DNA from 3 places in the Cupriavidus malaysiensis genome. Region 3 is predicted to be linked to each of the others. Evidence: predicted binding sites of a transcription regulator. Region 3 holds the regulator's gene; each other region holds the start of a gene.
What was found. Region 3 encodes FNR, which switches genes on or off when oxygen is low (the NO sensors DNR and NnrR bind a similar motif). Its sites were predicted from a motif close to TTGATNNNNATCAA; they were not measured.

Region 1 (5,439 bases), on a different replicon from region 3:
TTCCTTGGTCTCGGAGGCGCGCTCGACCTTGGCCGAGATCATCACCGTGCCGCGCTCCACCGCGACCTGGATGTCCTCCTTCTTGGCGCCGGGGATTTCCGCCACCACGGTGTAGGCCTTGTCGGACTCGCTGACATCGACCTTGAACGGCATGCCGCTGTCGGCGCTGCCGCGCAGCGCGCGCAGCATGCCTTGCATCACATCGCCGATCGGCTCGAGCGAGAAGGGATCATGCAGTCGGATATTGCTCATCGTTCTCTCCTGGGAAGACAGGCGGCGCAACGCCGCCTTGCAGATGCGCGACGGATTCAGCGGTGCGCCGCCGGCGCGCCGTTCACGCGCAGTTCATCGATCACGTTGACCACCCCCGGCGCGGACCAGGCGGCGCCGACCGTGGCGTCGCGCTCGGCCAGGGAATCCACCTGCCCGCTGAGGGTGACCACGCCATGCTCCACGCGCACATCGATGTGGCGGGCCTCGCGCTGGGCGTGGCGGCACAGGGCGGCCTCGATGCGGCGGGCGACGTCGGGCGGCGTCATGCGCGACTGGACGGTCAGGTAGTTGTGCAGGCCGGTGACGCCGCGCAGATGGCTCACGGTGCGTTCGGCCAGGGCGCGCTGGTAGCCCCACTCGACCTCGCCGCTCAGCGTGATCCAGCCCTTCTCGACGCGCACCTTGATGGCGCCGGCGGGCAGGTTGGCCTGCCACTGCAGCGCCGCGTGCGCGGCCTGGGCCAGCGCTTCGTCGCCGATCGCTTCGCCCGGGCGCACTTCGAGCTGCACCACCACACCGCGTACGCCCGCGACGCGCTCGGCGGCGCGTTCCGCCGCCAGCTTCTCCGCGTGGCTGCGCAGGTGGCCGCTGAGCGTCACGATGCCGTCGTTGACCTCGACGCCGATGGCGGCGGCGTGCACCGCCGGCTCCCATTCGAGTTCGGCGCTGACATCCTGGTGGAGCTGGGCATCCGTCTTCATGTCGTCCTTCCTCTGCGTTGGCCGGGCCTGTTCGCAATATAGGCGGCGCGCCGCGACCGGCTTTGACCTGGCGCAAGGCCGCGGTGGCGCGCGCGGAGACAATCGGAGACAGGGCGGATGCCGCGCGCGGTCCGCCATCGACGAGGCAGCCGGACAGGCGAGGGGGCACGATGACAACAGCGGAAGGCAGGGCCTGCACGGGCACGTGCGGTGCCCTGTGCAAGGGATGGCGGGGAGAGGTGGCGACGCGCCTGGACCAGGCCGAGCAGCGTGCGCTGGCGCAGTGCGGCGGAGCCGGGGCCGGCGCGGTCCCGGTGGAAGCGGCGGCCGGTCCGGCCGACCAGGTCGACCGGATCGAGCCGACCGACCAGACCGACCAGACCGACCAGGTCGACTACAAGGACCTGGCCGGCCGCGCCGCCTCGGCGCAAGTGAGCGAGGCGGCGCAGGCGCACGCGCGCCGCGAGCTGGCGGAGATTGCCGCGGCGCGGGCGCGGCTGGCGGCGGGCGACTACGGCATCTGCGCGGACTGCGGGCAGGGCATCCCGCAGCCGCGCCTGCTGGCCTGCCCGACCGCGCGGCGCTGCCTGCCCTGCCAGCGCCAGCACGAGCGGCTGCGGCCGGGCCGGCCGTAGGCGTGGCGGCGGCCTCCGTGGCGCCGCCCGGGTGGCACGGGTGCAGGACTCAGGCGGCTTCGCTGCCGGGGTCCTTCACCAGGCCGATCTCGCGCAGGTAGGACGCCAGCGCCGCGTGGTGCGTGGCCAGGGTGCGGACGATGCCGCTCAGGTCGTCGAGCGAGTAGGCGTCTTCTTCGGCGGCGCGCGCCGGCGCCGGCTCGCCGCCATCATCGGGCACCTCGTGCAGCGCCACGATGCTGCGCGGCAGGCCGAACACCCAGGCGGGCTGCAGCGAGCCCGGCAGGCGTCCCGGCGCCCAGCGCGCGTGGGCAATGTCGTGCAGCAACTGCCGATGGGTATGAGGCACCAGCAGGTAGGCGTGGATCCGGTCGAAGCGGTCCACCGGTACGTGGCGGCAGCGCAGCAGGTCGAGCAGCGCCTCGCGCTGGGCGCCGAAGTCGAGCCGGCGCACGAGCAGCATCACCGCGGTCGGATCGGCGCCGCTCAAGGTGGCGATGGCCTCCTGCATCAGCAGTTCATAACGCGCGAACCACTGCGTGACGGCACCGAACAGGCGCAGGTGTTCGCTGCCCAGGCAGCCCAGGTCTTGCGTGGACATGTCGGTTTCCTCCTGTGCGCGCCTGGGTTTGCGCACGGGCGCGCAAGCGCGCGCGCTTGCGCGCCGCGAGCGCCGCGGCCGCCTTGCCGGGCCGCCCTCAGCCGGCGAAGCGGAAGTGCCCGCTGTGCAGGACGATGCGGTGCGCACCGGTCATCTCGAACAGCGCGCGCGCGACGTCCTGGATTTCCTGCCGGTGGTGCTGGAAGGCGCAGAGCAGGTCGTCGGCGCGCAGGGAGCGCGCGCCGAAGTGGTCTTCCAGCGCCTCGGCCGTGACCGAGTAGGTGGCGGGGTGGCCGTCGACCGTGGCCGCGCAGTCCAGGCAGGGGCCGGCCGCGCAGTAGTCGGGCGTGGCGTCCGGAAAGGCAATCTGCTTGTTCATGCCGTGCTCGCTGTGCTGGCTGGATTCCTCCAGCTTCCCTCTACCTACTGCAGCCACTGCCGCCGCAGAACGTGCGCGCCAGCGGTCCCGTGCCGGATGCCGGCTAAGCCGCCGCCGGCTGGCGCGAATCGCTGCGCACCAGCAGCACCGGCAGACGGCTCTTGCGGACGACGCCCTCGGCCACGCTGCCCATCAGCGCGCGCGACAGGCCGCGCCGGCCATGCGTGCCGAGCACCAGCAGGTCGGCGCCGCAGGCCTCGGCTTCGGCGACGATGGAATCGGCGAAATGCCCCGGCGCCGCCGGCCGGGTCACCAGGCGTGTCGTGCAGGGCACGCCGGCAGCCTCGCAGCGCCTGGCGGTGGCGGCGAGCACCTTCTCGCCCCAGGCCTCCAGTTCCCGCCGCATCTGCCCGGGGTCGTAGTAGCGTGCGTCATACAGCATGTCGATGTCGTCGGCGATGAAAATCGCCTGGACGGCGCCGCCGCCGGCCTTGGCCAGGCCGATGGCCTGCTCCATGGCCAGTTCGGCGCAGTGGCTGCCATCCACCGCCAGCAGGATGCGTTGATACATGGTAGGTCTCCCGGCCTTGCGGCGAGCAATGAAAAAAGGGGAAGGGCTCAGGCCGCGGCGCGCGCTTCGGCCTGCTGGCCGCCTGCCGCGGCGGCCGGCTCGCGCACCAGCAGCACGGGCACCTCGCACTCGCGCGCCAGGCTTTCGGCCACGCTGCCGAGCAGCAGGCGGCGCAGGCCGTGGCGCCCGTGCGTGCCGATCACGATCATGTCGGCCTTGCATTCGCTGGCGGCCTGCCGCACCGCGGACGGGATGTCGCCCAGCGTCAGCACGTCGTTGACCAGGTGCACGCCGCACGAGACGCCGGCCGCGTCGGCGGCGGCCGCGGCGTCGCGCAGCAGTTCTTCGCCCGCCACTACCAGTTGCGGCCCGAGTGCGCCGGCGTCGACATAGCCCAGGTCGTACTTCAGGTAGCCGTAGTCCACCACGTGCAGGATCTCCAGCCGCGCCTGGGTCGAGGCGGCCAGGGATACCGCCTGCTGCAGGGCCTTTCTGGCGCAGCTGCTGTCATCGATGGCGACGAGGATGGTCTGGGGCATGGCGGGACTCCTGGTGATGGGTGGGGGCTGGCGCGGGAGGGCAAGCGCGCTTGGCATGTTTCCGCTCTCTTGATCCACAGTGTGGCGCGGCGGCGGCGGCGCGGCTTGACCTGGATCAGGGAAAGCCGCTGCGGCGCCGCACGGCGCTTGGCAGGATGCGTGTATGGCATGCCGATCGCCGCGGAACCCTGTCGAGAACGGCTCGCCACGTGCACCTGAGCCGGAAGCGCGTGCGACAGCTGTCGCGGCACCTGACCGCTCACCCATGAGCGCTTCAGGCGGTTTATCGCTCACGCATAAGCGATGAGGTAACGATGGCGTCAACGGCGGCGCATTCGCGATCCCTTCGCAATCCACGCGGCCTTGTTTGTATTCTATATTTCCACTAGTATGGAAGGATGGAAAGCCAAGACGCCATCCGCTCCCTCGCCGCACTGGCCCACGGGCTGCGCCTCGAGGTCTACCGCCTGCTGGTGGTGGCCGGCCACGCCGGCATGACGCCGGGCGCGATCGCGGCGCGCCTGGAGGTGCCCGGCGCCACCTTGTCCTTTCACCTGAAGGAATTGATGCACGCGGGCCTGGTCCTGCAGCAACGGGATGGCCGGCACCTGATCTATCGGGCGGCGTTCGAACATATGAATTCACTGCTGGGCTTCCTGACGGCGAACTGCTGCCAGGGAGACGCCTGCCCGGAAACCACCGCCGCCGGCGGTGTCTGCGAATGTTGAGGGAGAACCCCATGAAGCGCTTTCACGTACACATCCACGTCGATGACCTCGGCAAGAGCATCGCCTTCTATTCCAAGCTGTTCGCGGCGGAGCCGGCGCGGGTCGAAGCCGACTACGCCAAGTGGATGCTCGAGGATCCGCGGGTGAACTTCGCCATCTCGACGCGTGGTACCCAGGCGGGCCTGGACCACCTGGGCTTCCAGACCGACGATGCGGCGGAACTGGCGGAGCTGAAGACGCGCGCCGAGGCGGCCGACATGGCGCTGCTGGACGAGGGCGAGACCACCTGTTGCTACGCGCGCAGCGAGAAGCACTGGATCACGGATCCGCAAGGCATCGCCTGGGAGCACTTCCACACGCTGGGCAACGTGCCGGTCTTCGGCGAAAGCCGGCCGGCCGAGGCGCCCGCTGCTGCCGCTGCCCCTGCTGCCGAATCGGCCTGCTGCGCGCCGCGTGCGCCCAGGGGCAAGCCCATCGGCGTGGCCGTGACGTCCAAGTCGTCCTGCTGCTGAGGAGGCCGGCATGGGCGGCAAGACCACCAACGTCCTGATCCTCTGCACCCACAATTCGGCACGCAGCGTGCTGAGCGAGGGCATGCTCAATCATCTGGCGCAGCAGCTCGGCCGCGACGTCCGCGCGTACAGCGCTGGCAGCGCGCCGAGCGGCCGCATCAACCCGTTCGCGATCGAGGCACTGCAGAATGCCGGTGTGGAAACGGCCGGTTTCCGCAGCAAGAGCTGGGATGAATTCGTGGCGGATGATGCCCCGCGCATGCGGGTCGTCATCACCGTGTGCGACAGCGCGGCCGCGGAGCAGTGTCCCTACTGGCCGGGAAGCCCCGTGAAAGTGCATTGGGGCTACGCCGATCCGTCGAACGCACAAGGTGGCGACGACGGCAAGCGGGTCGCCTTCGAGCTGACGCGCCAGGCCATCGGCTATCGCATGCTGCAACTGTTGCAACTGCCGCTCGAGGAGATGAGCGACGCCGAGCTGCAGGTCGCGCTGCAGCGCA
Region 2 (5,439 bases), 190 kb from region 3:
GCTGGAGGCCCCGGTGGTGTTCAACGACAAGGCCGCCACCCGCGACGCCCTCGCGCTGATCGCCAGCGAGGACGTCGCCTATGCCAGCGTCTACGACCGCGGCGACCACCTGCTCGCCGAATGGCGGCGCCCCGATGCCCACCGGTTCTCGGGCCTCAGCCGGGCGATCGGCGAACTGCTGCTGGCGGAGCCGGTCGAGCAACCCATCCTGCATGATGCGCAGCCTGTGGGCTATCTGCGCCTGTCGGGGGATCCGGCCAACCTGCTCAGCTTCCTCGCCAGCGGCGCCTTCGGCCTGCTGGCCTGCCTGCTGCTCACCGCGGTCAGCGCCCACTATATGTCGCGCCGCATGCTGACGCACATCACCGAGCCGGTGCGCAACCTGATGCGGGTGGCACATGCGGTACGCTCGGATCGTGCCTTCGAGCAGCGCACCCCGCCCGCGCACATCGCCGAACTGCATGCGCTGGGAGAAGACTTCAACGGCCTGCTCGACGAACTGGAGGACTGGCAGAAGCAGTTGCAGCATGAGAACCGCTCGCTCGCCCACCAGGCCAGCCACGACGCGCTGACCGGACTGCTCAACCGGACGGCATTCGAGCAGGCGCTGGAGCGCACGCTGCGCGCGGTGCAGGCACAAGGACGGCACGCGGCCGTGCTGTACCTCGACAATGATGCCTTCAAGGACATCAACGACCGTTTCGGCCATGCCGCCGGCGACGAGGTACTGATCAGCGTGGCGGCCCGCGTGCGCGCCTGCCTGCGCGAAACGGACCTGGTGGCACGGCTCGGCGGCGACGAGTTCGCCGTGCTGCTGGCCCCGCTGCAGCGGCCGCAGGATGCGATCCGTGTGGTGGAGCACATCCTGTCGAGCCTGCGCGAGCCGATCATGCTGAAATCCGGCACATCGGTCACGGCCCCGGTCAGCATCGGCATCGCAACCTATCCGGCGCATGGCGGCACGGCGGAAGCCCTGCTGCGGGCGGCGGACGGCGCCATGTATGGCGCCAAGCGCCGCTCGGGGGGCACCTGGCAAAGCGCCCCCCCGCCGGACGGCGCCGACTAGGGGAGAAGAAAAGGGAGGAGGGACGTGGGCACTGCACGAACCACCCGCAAGACCGCATCGGCGCATGCCTGCGCCCGCGCCGCGGCGGCACTGCTGCTAGCTGGCGCCCTGGCCCTGGCCGGCTGCCAGACCGCACCGTACCGCAAGCTCACCGCACAGCAGGTGGAAACGCTGCGGCAGCAGGGTTTCCACCTGACTGGCCTGGGCTGGGAACTGGACCTGTCGGAAAAGGTGCTGTTCGGCTTCGACGACGATGCGATCCCGCCCGAACGGCAAAGCAATCTGCGCAGGATCGGGCAGGCCTTGCTGGGCGCCGGCATCGACCATGTGCGGCTGGACGGCCATACCGACGACGCCGGTAGCACCGACTACAACCTGAAGCTCTCCTTGCGCCGCGCGCAGGCCATCGCCGGCGTGCTGGTGAGCGCGGGTTTCGCGCGCGACGATATCGAAGTGCGTGCCCTGGGCATGAGCCGGCCGGTGGCGGACAACCATACCCCCGAGGGCCGCGCACAGAATCGCCGCGTCGCGATCATCGTCACGGTCGACTGAGCACGGCGACGCCCGCGGTGGCGCCGGCGGCTCAATGCGACATCAACAGCGGCACCTCGGCGTGCCGCATCAATACCCGGGTGGCGCCCCCCATCACCAGTTCCCGCACACGCGAGTGGCCATAGCCACCGGCCACCAGCAGATCGGCGTGCAGATGGCCGACGGCGCGCAGCAGCGCGGGGCCGACCGCCTCCTGCGTCGGCACCGGCACCAGTTCGGCGCGGATCCCGTGCCGCGCCAGGTACGCGGCCAGTCCATCGCCCTGTGCCACGCCGCGCCCCTCCGGATCGACCGAGACCAGGCTGATCCGCTGCGCGCGCCTGAGCAAGGGCAGCGCATCGGCGACCGCGCGGGCTGCCTCGCGCCGGCCATCCCAGGCCACCGCAACATGGCGCGCCTCGACGCGGCGCACCTGCGGCGGCAGCACCAGCACCGGCCGGCCGGCATTCAGCAGCACGTACTCGGCAGTCTGCGCCGCCAGCACCGGCGCCAGGTCGGGCACCGGCGGACGCGCCACCAGGATGATGTCGGCCAGCCGGCCCTGCAAGGCCAGAGCCCAGCCAGGATCCTCGGCCAGCAGCATGTGGGCACAGCTTAGGCCGGGCGCTGCCTGTGCCACGATGCGGCGCAGGCGTTCCTCGTCCGCCGCGCGGCGCTGCTGCTGGCGCTGCTCGGCCTGGGCGGCATAGCGGCCGGCTTCCTCACCCGCGCCCCGGAACGGATCGGGACGGAAACCCGTGGCCGTCACGCCGACCACGTGCCCATCGCCTCCCAGGGCAGCCAGTGCGGCCGCTGCCTCGATGCGCGCGTCGCCGCCCTCGTCGTCGCCCATTTCCACCAGCACCGTCTTGAAGTCCATGTCGCCACCTCTCGGATGAAGTATCGGCGTGTTGCGCAGATCGCCCGCGAGTCCGGCGGGCCGGTACCCCGATCATAGCGCCGGACCGGCCCGACCCAGCCCGGCCGCCCCACGCAAAGGGGGATAGCATGGCAAAGCGGCCGGCACAGCACCTTGATACCGATCAAGCAGCCTGGCCCGGTGCCCGCCATACTGGATGCACGCCTGCGGCCCGTCCGCACCGATCCTGCCGTGCCCGCCGGGCATGAGCCGACATGTCCTCACCGGAGCCCGCCATGCCGCAAACCATGCGTGCCATGATCTTCGATGGCAGCAGCCCGCTGCTGCATCCGCGCGACGTACCGGTGCCGGAGCCGGGGCCGGGCGAACTGCGCATCGCCGTCAGTACCTGCGGCGTGTGCCGCACCGACCTGCACGTGGTGGACGGCGACCTGCCGCACCCCAAGCCGGCACTGATCCCGGGGCACGAGATCGTCGGCCGGGTCGAGTCCCTGGGCAGCGGCGTCAGCGGCTTCCAGGCAGGACAGCGCGTGGGCGTGCCCTGGCTCGGCCATACCTGCGGGCACTGCCCGTTCTGCCTCGCCCAGCGCGAGAACCTGTGTGACGCGCCGCGATTCACCGGCTACACACGCGATGGCGGCTATGCGGAATATGCCATCGCCGACAGCCGCTATTGCTTCGCCCTGCCGGACGCCTATGACGATGAACACGTGGCGCCGCTGCTGTGCGCCGGCCTGATCGGCTACCGCACCTTGCGCCTGGCCGGCGAAGCGGCGCGCCTCGGCATCTACGGCTTCGGCGCTGCCGCCCACGTGGTCGCCCAGATCGCGGTCGCACAGGGGCGAGAGGTATTTGCCTTCACGCGCCCGGGGGACCAGGCCGCGCAGCAGCTCGCGCGCGAGACCGGTTGCCGCTGGGCGGGCGCCAGCGGCGAGGCGCCGCCCGCCGTCCTGGATGCCGCCCTGATCTTCGCACCGGTCGGCGCGCTGGTGCCGCTCGCCCTGGGCGCAGTGGCGAAGGGCGGCACGGTGGTCTGCGGGGGCATCCACATGAGCGACCTGCCGGCCTTCCCCTACCGCCTGCTGTGGGAGGAGCGGCGCCTGCTCTCCGTCGCCAACCTGACGCGGGCGGATGGCATCGACCTGATGCGGCTGGCCGCCGCCATCCCACTGCGCACCCACACCACGCTCTACCCGCTGGAGCAAGCCAACGCGGCGCTGGCAGACCTGCGCGACGGCCGCCTTGCCGGCGCGGCCGTGCTGGACATCGGCCATTGAGCCGACCGGCGCTCCGGCCCGGGACGAGTCCCGGCCATTCCCACCGGCCGTGCCCATGGCATATACTCGGCCGGCGCAGCCATGTCGCGGCGCAGGAATCCCAACGCAACCGTGCGGAGAACGGACCAAGATGCAATGTCAGGCGCTAGGGCAAGCAGCGCTCGAACAGGCCGTCGACGCTGTGGTCGTGGTCGACGCCGAGGGGCGTGTGGTGCTCTTCAATGCCGCGGCGCAGGCCTTGTGGGAATGCATCCGTGCCGAAGCGATCGGCCGCGCCGCCGCGGAGCTGGGCCTGCCGCCCGAGGGTGGCAATGGCGCCGTGCCACCGGTGCTGCAGCGCCCGCCCCAGGACGGCGGCAGGCTCGCCGTTCGCCTGCATACCTCCCGCCTCGATAGCGGCGAGCTGGCCTATTTCGCCGCGCCCGACGACGGTGGCCGCGCGTCCGCCCTTTCCTCGGCCTATCTCGATCACGCCGGCAACCCTGTCCTGTTCCTCGACCTGGACGGCTATGTCAGCCACGTCAACCGCGCCTTCACCAGTGTCTTCGGACTGCAGCGCCACCAGGCGGTCGGGCGCCGCGCGCTGGACCTGATGCGCCCCGCCCGCACCAGCGAAGCGCATCTGGCGCAGATGCTGGACGAACTCAGGCAGGGCACGATGCTGCACCGCGAAGCCCTGCTCGCCGACCGCCATGGCCGGCCCCGCTGGTTCGCCACGGCAATCAACCCGCTGCGGCAGGCCGACGGCGCGATCACGGGCGCCATCTGCACGCTGACGGACATCAGCGACACCAAATTGCGTGACACCATCCAGCGCAAGGCACTGGAGGCCTTGGCCAAGGACGTGTCCAGCGCAGAGATGATGGACAGCCTGTGCCGGCAGATCGAAGCGGTGTCCCCTGGGGTTCTGGTCAGCGTGGTCCGCATCGCCGACGGCAGGCTGCGCACCCTGGCAGCCCCCGGACTGCCCGCGGCATGCGTGAGCCGGATCGACGGACTGGAGATCGGGCCGACGGTGGGCTCCTGCGGCACTGCCGCCCACTTCGGCAAGCCGGTGCTGGTCACCGACATCGCCAGCGACCCCTTGTGGGCCGCCTACCGGGACCTGGTCCTGCCGCACGGCCTGAAGGCCTGCTGGTCGACGCCGATCAAGACCTACGACGGTCAGGTCGCCGGCGTGTTCGCGCTGTATTTCCACGAATGCCGGGGTCCCGACGCGCTGCACCGCAGCCTGGTCGACGTGGGCACCTACCTGTGCGCGCTGGCGCTCGAACGCGACGCCGCGCGCGAACGCATCGAGCGCCTGGCCTACTACGATCCGCTGACCGGACTGCCCAACCGCCAGTTGCTGCTGGCACGCCTCGACGATGCGGTGGCGTCGGCACGAGCCACGGGGCAGGCGCTGGCCGTGCTGTTCATCGATATCGACGACTTCAAGCGGGTCAACGAAGCCGACGGGCATGCCATGGGCGACCGGGTGCTCGGCAACGTGGCGGCGCGCCTGGCCGGCGTGGTCGGCCAGGCCGGCACGATCGGCCGCCTGGGCGGCGACGAATTCGGCGTGGTCCTGCCGGACCATGACCTGGCCCGCGCCAAGGCGCTGGCCGAGGCGCTGCTGGCTGCCCTGGCTGCGCCCCCCGCCGGCGGCGGGCAAGCCCTGCCCGCCTCGGCCAGCATCGGCGCCA
Region 3 (5,439 bases):
TGCGCGCACCACCTTCGCGGCCACCCGGCGCGGCCGGCACCGGCTGCCCGTCTTGGCCCGGCGCAGCCTGTGCCGCTTCGGCACGGATGGCCTCGGCTTCCGCGTCGACCGCTGCAGCCTTGCGCTTGCCGCGGCTGCGCCCTGCCGACTTGCCGCCTTGAGCCGACGCCGCCGGCGCAGGCTCGCCAGGCGCGGCATCGCCGCCGCCTTCGGGCGCCGCGCCACGGCCGGCCTCTCGATCCTGCGCCGCCTGGCGGCGGCTCGCCACCAGATTGCGCAAGCCGCGCCGCAGGCCCTTGCGGCGTGCGCCGCCCTCGGGAGATGCGCCGGACTCGGCCGCACTGCCGGCATCGCTGCCCGGCGCATCCGCGTGGCGGACGTCTTGCTCTACAGAATCGGACAAAGTATTCACAATCGGATGTTGCATGGGTTCAGTTAGGCAGGCGCTCGTCGCGCGCATCGCGCTCGCCGTCTGCCGGCGTGAGAGCATCGGCCGGCTGGGCGGATGCGGTCTCGGTATCGGGTACGCCGTCGGCCGGCGTCCGCGCGGACGCCTCGGCGGCATGGCTGGCTGGCTCAGGTATCTGCCGCTCAGCCTGGGGAACGGCGTCAAACCCGGCGGGAACCTGCCCAGGTGCGGCTTCGATGATCGCCTCGGTAAGCGTCGCCGGCGCCAGGCCGCCGGCGACACGGCCGGCCTCGGCGACCGTCATGCCATCCAGGGCCAATTGCCCCTCCGCCTCCTGCCCGGCGGGCACGCCGGCCTGGCCAAGCGACTCGAAGTCAATGGCCTGCTGGTCCAGCAAGGCCGCCTGGATCTGCGCTTGCGCATCCTCCAGCTGGGGCAACTCGTCCAGGGTACGCAAGCCGAGATCATCGAGGAAAGCCTTGGTGGTCGCGTACAGCGCGGGCCGCCCTGGCACATCGCGATGGCCGATCACTTCGATCCATTCGCGGTCCTCGAGCCGCTTGATCACCTCCGTGCTGACGGTCACCCCGCGGATCTCTTCGATGTCGCCGCGGGTTACCGGCTGCCGGTACGCGATGATCGCCAGCGTCTCCATCACCGCGCGCGAGTATTTCGGCGGCTTCTCCGGATTCAGGCGATCGAGGTATTCGCGCATGCCGGGCCGGCTCTGGAAACGCCAGCCACTGGCCAGCGCCACCAGTTCCACGCCCCGATCACGCCAATCCAGACGTAACTCGTCCAGCAGCACGCGGATGGTGTCGGCAGCCACCTCATCGGCGAACAACCGTCGCAGTTCCGCCACGCGCAAGGGCTCCTGCGCGCAGATCAACGCAGTCTCGAGGACGATTTTCGCCTCTTGGGTATTCATATACGGATGTGTGCAGCCTGTCTTTGCACCTGCCCCCGGCGGACCGCCGGAGGATTCGGGGATTTCGGATCCAGCGAGGCCGAAGCGCCATCGCCATCTCATTGCGCGGCCGGCCGGCATGCCGTCCGCATGAAAGCCGCGCGCCCATCTTATTCTGCTTCGGGTTGCCGGGTCAGTCCGGCGGAGAATTGCCCTGCTGCCGGCCTCAGCGCCGGCCGAAAGGCCTCTTGCGTTGCACCGCCCTTCTGGAGCGGCGGATCGGCGCGAACGGGTCCAACCCCTTCCGCCGCAAGAACGATGCAGTCATCCGCACGGTGTTGCGCACCTCCCGTCGCGCAACGCCCAGCCGGTCTTTTGAACCGGAGATCTTGTCAACCGGCATGGCTTGCTGCGAGGTGGCTACGTCCGTCAGCAACATTCTGCCCGGACTGGCCTCAGGACGGCCGTTCGAGTTGCCCGGCCATGCGCGCGGCAGCGCCAGCGCGATAGATACTGCAATGCTGCCGATTGTAGGGCATTCCGGCCCGGCGCTGCAACCGCCCATCACCAGCGCGGCGCCTTCGGCACACCCGACAAAGTGCCTCACGCATCACCAAAACAGAAGAGCCCCCTTCAGAACACCACACAGAAGCCGTGTGCGGCGAGCGTGTGCGGCAACATCGCCGCCCGCACAAGCCCGGCCGCACCAAACCCCATCACTGCCACGCCGGCACCGACGCGCACCCAGGGCCGGCGCGACCAGCCGCGCAACGCGCCGGACAGGCCGGACAGCATCAGCAGGTTGGGCAAGGTCCCGAGACCGAATACCCCCATCAGCAAGGCCCCCGACAACGCGTTGCCGGCAAGCAACGATAGGGTGAGCGCACCGTAAACCATGCCGCACGGCACCAGCCCCCACGCCAGACCGATGCCGAAACGCCTGAGCAAGCGCGGGCGGACCTGAATCGGGGCGGACGGGGCACCGGCGCGCCGCCCGCGGAGGCGGCCTGCCAGGGCTCCGGCCCCACGCGCCACCAAGCGCTCCAGCGCGGCGAACTGCGGCGCGCGCCCGGCCAGCAGCCACAGGCCGGTGCCCAGCAGGACCATGCTGCCAGCGGCAAACAGGCCGCGCTGCAGCGGCAGGTATTGGGCTCGCCAGGCACCGGCGCCGACCGCGCCCAGCGCGGCACCGAGCAGCATGTAAGTCACCACCCGCCCCGCATGCATGGATAACTGTTCACGCAACCAGTCCCGCGGCCTGCGCTGCACGACGACCGGCGCTTCCGCCTGCGGCCTCTCGACCGCCAGTGCAATGCCGCCGCACATGGCTGCGCAGTGCACGCCACCCAGCAAGGCCAGCAGAAAAACACTGAAAAAGACCGCCGCAGTCAACTTTCGCTCCCCTTCGGATGCCTTCACACAGTAAAATGCAGAAATTGCGCCCTCGCAGCTCAACGACAATAGGCCCCGGCTTGCTCAATTCCATCCCCGTCACCGCGATGTCGCCCCGTTGCTCGTCCTGCTCGCTCGGACACCTGTGCGTGCCGGTCGGCATGAACCGCAACGACATCGAAAAGATCGACTCGCTGGTGAAGGAACGCGTGCGAGTCCACAAGGGCGAGACGCTCTACCGGCTCGGCGAACCCCTGAGCGCAGTCTACGCGGTGCGCTTCGGCACCCTGAAGACACACGTGACGATGGAAGACGGGCGCTCGCAGATCACCGGCTTCCACCTGCCGGGCGAAGTCGTCGGACTCGACGGCCTCGGCGAGATGCAGCACGCGTCGGATGCTACCGCACTGGAAGACACCGAGGTCTGCGTGATGCGCTTCAACGACCTGCAGACCCTGTCGACCACCGTGCCGTCGCTGCAACAGCAGTTCCTGCGCATGATGAGCAAGGAGATCACGCAGGACCAGGTCATGCTGCTGACGCTCGGCTCCATGCGCGCCGAGGAGCGCCTGGCCGCCTTCCTGGTCAACCTGTCCGAGCGCCTGTCGGAGCGCGGCTACTCGTCGACCGAGTTCGTGCTGCGCATGAGCCGGGAGGAAATCGGCAGTTATCTCGGCCTCAAGCTGGAAACCGTCAGCCGCCTGTTCTCGCGCTTCGCCGAGGCCGGGCTGATCCAGATCCGCCAGCGCCACGTCAAGCTGGTCGACGTACCCGGCATCAAGCAGATCTACGGCAAGAGCTGCTGACCAAGCCGAGGGCGCAGGCATCCGGCGCCTTCGACAGGCCCCGTTCTGCCCAGCCCTTCGGCCTGCGCGCATCCCCTACTCCAGTTCGTCGGTATCGCCGAGGCGCACCGGCATCGTATAAAAGGTCAGGGCGCTCGACAGCGAGCACAGCAGCCAGGCCAGCAGGAAGCCGATGGTGTAGACCGCCTCGCGCGAGGCCTCGACCGGCCGCCCGAACAGCCTGAGATCGCTTGGATCCACCAGCGAGAACACCGCGGCGGTTGCCACACCGGCGACCAGGAAGGCCGGCCACAGGACCCACATCAGCCAGCGCAGTCTCATGGCCGCTCCGTGGCTGTCGCGCCGGACACTGCCCGCGCCGCGCCCTGCCGCTCGACCACCAGCCCGTGCCGGCTGACGCCCTCCTCGATCGGCTTGTCGGGATGCGTCATCGCCAGCCAGATGGTCACGCCGCAGGCGGCCATCGCCGCCAGCGGCCCGCTCATCAGCAGCCAGGGCCAGGGTTCCTTCCACCACGGCCGCACGGCCTGCTGCATCGTGCCGGCGTCCGTCAATGATTGTCGGGCGGGTCCTTGCATGGCTTCGCTCCTTGCTGTTACGCACGGCGGCATCGTGGCCGCCCCGCTTGTCTGCCCTGCGGCAATCCCCTCCGCACGCCCTACAGGTCGCGCGGCACGATGAAACTGGTCGATTGGTTCACCTCGACGACATGCCCCTCCTCCTGGCCGCCCTGCACCGTCACGCGGATCTTGTGCGTGCCCTGCCGCGCCTGCTCGAGCGGCACGCGCACGCGGATGGCCAGCAGGCGGTTCGAGGTCGGTGCGAGTTCGCCGGTCGCCCCGTCGGACTCCACGCGCAGCTTGCCGAGTTCCGCACTGTCGGCGCGGATGGTGAACTGCATCGGCGCCTCGCTAGTATTGATCAGCTGCAGGCGGTAGACGTTCTCCACCCAGCGCCCCTCGACTTCGCGCCCGAGGCTGCCGCGATCGCGGATGATATCCACCTTCAGCGGCGTGCGCAGTGACAGCGAGATGGCGAAGCCCGCCAGCAGTGCCAGCCAGATCGCCGAATAGATCATCACGCGCGGACGCAGCAGGCGCTTGCGCGTCGCCTGGGCCGACCAGCCCTTGCGCATCGCGTTCTCCGACGTGTAGCGGATCAGCCCGCGCGGGTAGTCCATCTTGTCCATCACCTGGTTGCAGGCATCGATGCAGGCGCCGCAGCCGATGCACTCGTACTGCAAGCCGTCGCGGATGTCGATGCCGGTCGGGCAGACCTGCACGCAGATGCTGCAATTGACGCAGTCGCCAAGCCCAGCGGCGCGGTGGTCGGCCTTGCGCGAGCGGCTGCCGCGCGGGTCGCCGCGGCCGCTGTCGTAGGTAACGACAAAGGTGTCGCGGTCCACCATCACGCTCTGGAAGCGCGCGTAGGGACACATGTACTTGCACACCTGCTCACGCATGAAGCCCGCGTTGCCCCACGTGGCGAAGGCGTAGAACAGCATCCAGAAGGCCTGCCAGGGCCCGAGCGCGAACGCAGCCACCTGCCCGCCCAGCTCGCGGATCGGCGCGAAATAGCCGATAAAGGTGAAACCGGTCCACAGCGCCACCACGATCCACAGCAGATGCTTGGTCGCCTTGATGCGCAGCTTGCGCAGCGACCACGGATCGCCGTCGAGGCGGATGCGGGCGAAACGATCGCCTTCGACATGCCGCTCGATCCACATGAAGATCTCGGTATAGACCGTCTGCGGACAGGCATAGCCGCAGAACAGCCGGCCGGCGATGGCGGTGAACAGGAACAGGGCCAGCGCCGAGATCACCAGCAGCACGCTCAGGTAGATCACGTCCTGCGGCCACAGCACCAGCCCGAAGATATAGAACTTGCGCGCGCCCAGGTCGAACAGCACCGCCTGGCGCCCGTTC

Region 1: the regulator FNR is predicted to act here: its motif matches at 3,805-3,818, upstream of BKK80_RS33825 (universal stress protein).
Region 2: the regulator FNR is predicted to act here: its motif matches at 2,631-2,644, upstream of BKK80_RS15345 (universal stress protein).

The regions. Positions count from the first base shown of each region.
Region 1 covers NZ_CP017755.1:3,242,801-3,248,239, reverse strand. The annotation lists gene BKK80_RS33855 (Hsp20/alpha crystallin family protein) at 1-252, opposite strand, end outside; gene BKK80_RS33850 (BON domain-containing protein) at 309-974, opposite strand; gene BKK80_RS37275 (TraR/DksA family transcriptional regulator) at 1,214-1,609, shown strand; gene BKK80_RS33840 (hypothetical protein) at 1,659-2,210, opposite strand; gene BKK80_RS33835 (DUF1488 family protein) at 2,308-2,589, opposite strand; gene BKK80_RS33830 (universal stress protein) at 2,693-3,160, opposite strand; gene BKK80_RS33825 (universal stress protein) at 3,208-3,699, opposite strand; gene BKK80_RS33820 (ArsR/SmtB family transcription factor) at 4,098-4,427, shown strand; gene BKK80_RS33815 (ArsI/CadI family heavy metal resistance metalloenzyme) at 4,439-4,939, shown strand; gene BKK80_RS33810 (arsenate reductase ArsC) at 4,950-5,439, shown strand, end outside.
Region 2 covers NZ_CP017754.1:3,401,214-3,406,652, forward strand. The annotation lists gene dgcN (diguanylate cyclase DgcN/YfiN) at 1-1,066, shown strand, start outside; gene yfiB (outer membrane lipoprotein YfiB) at 1,091-1,618, shown strand; gene BKK80_RS15345 (universal stress protein) at 1,650-2,477, opposite strand; gene BKK80_RS15350 (zinc-dependent alcohol dehydrogenase family protein) at 2,753-3,754, shown strand; gene BKK80_RS15355 (EAL domain-containing protein) at 3,885-5,439, shown strand, end outside.
Region 3 covers NZ_CP017754.1:3,208,483-3,213,921, forward strand. The annotation lists gene rluB (23S rRNA pseudouridine(2605) synthase RluB) at 1-427, opposite strand, end outside; gene scpB (SMC-Scp complex subunit ScpB) at 432-1,337, opposite strand; gene BKK80_RS14495 (sulfite exporter TauE/SafE family protein) at 1,950-2,708, opposite strand; gene fnr (fumarate/nitrate reduction transcriptional regulator Fnr) at 2,789-3,514, shown strand; gene BKK80_RS14505 (hypothetical protein) at 3,590-3,835, opposite strand; gene BKK80_RS14510 (hypothetical protein) at 3,832-4,050, opposite strand; gene ccoG (cytochrome c oxidase accessory protein CcoG) at 4,173-5,439, opposite strand, start outside.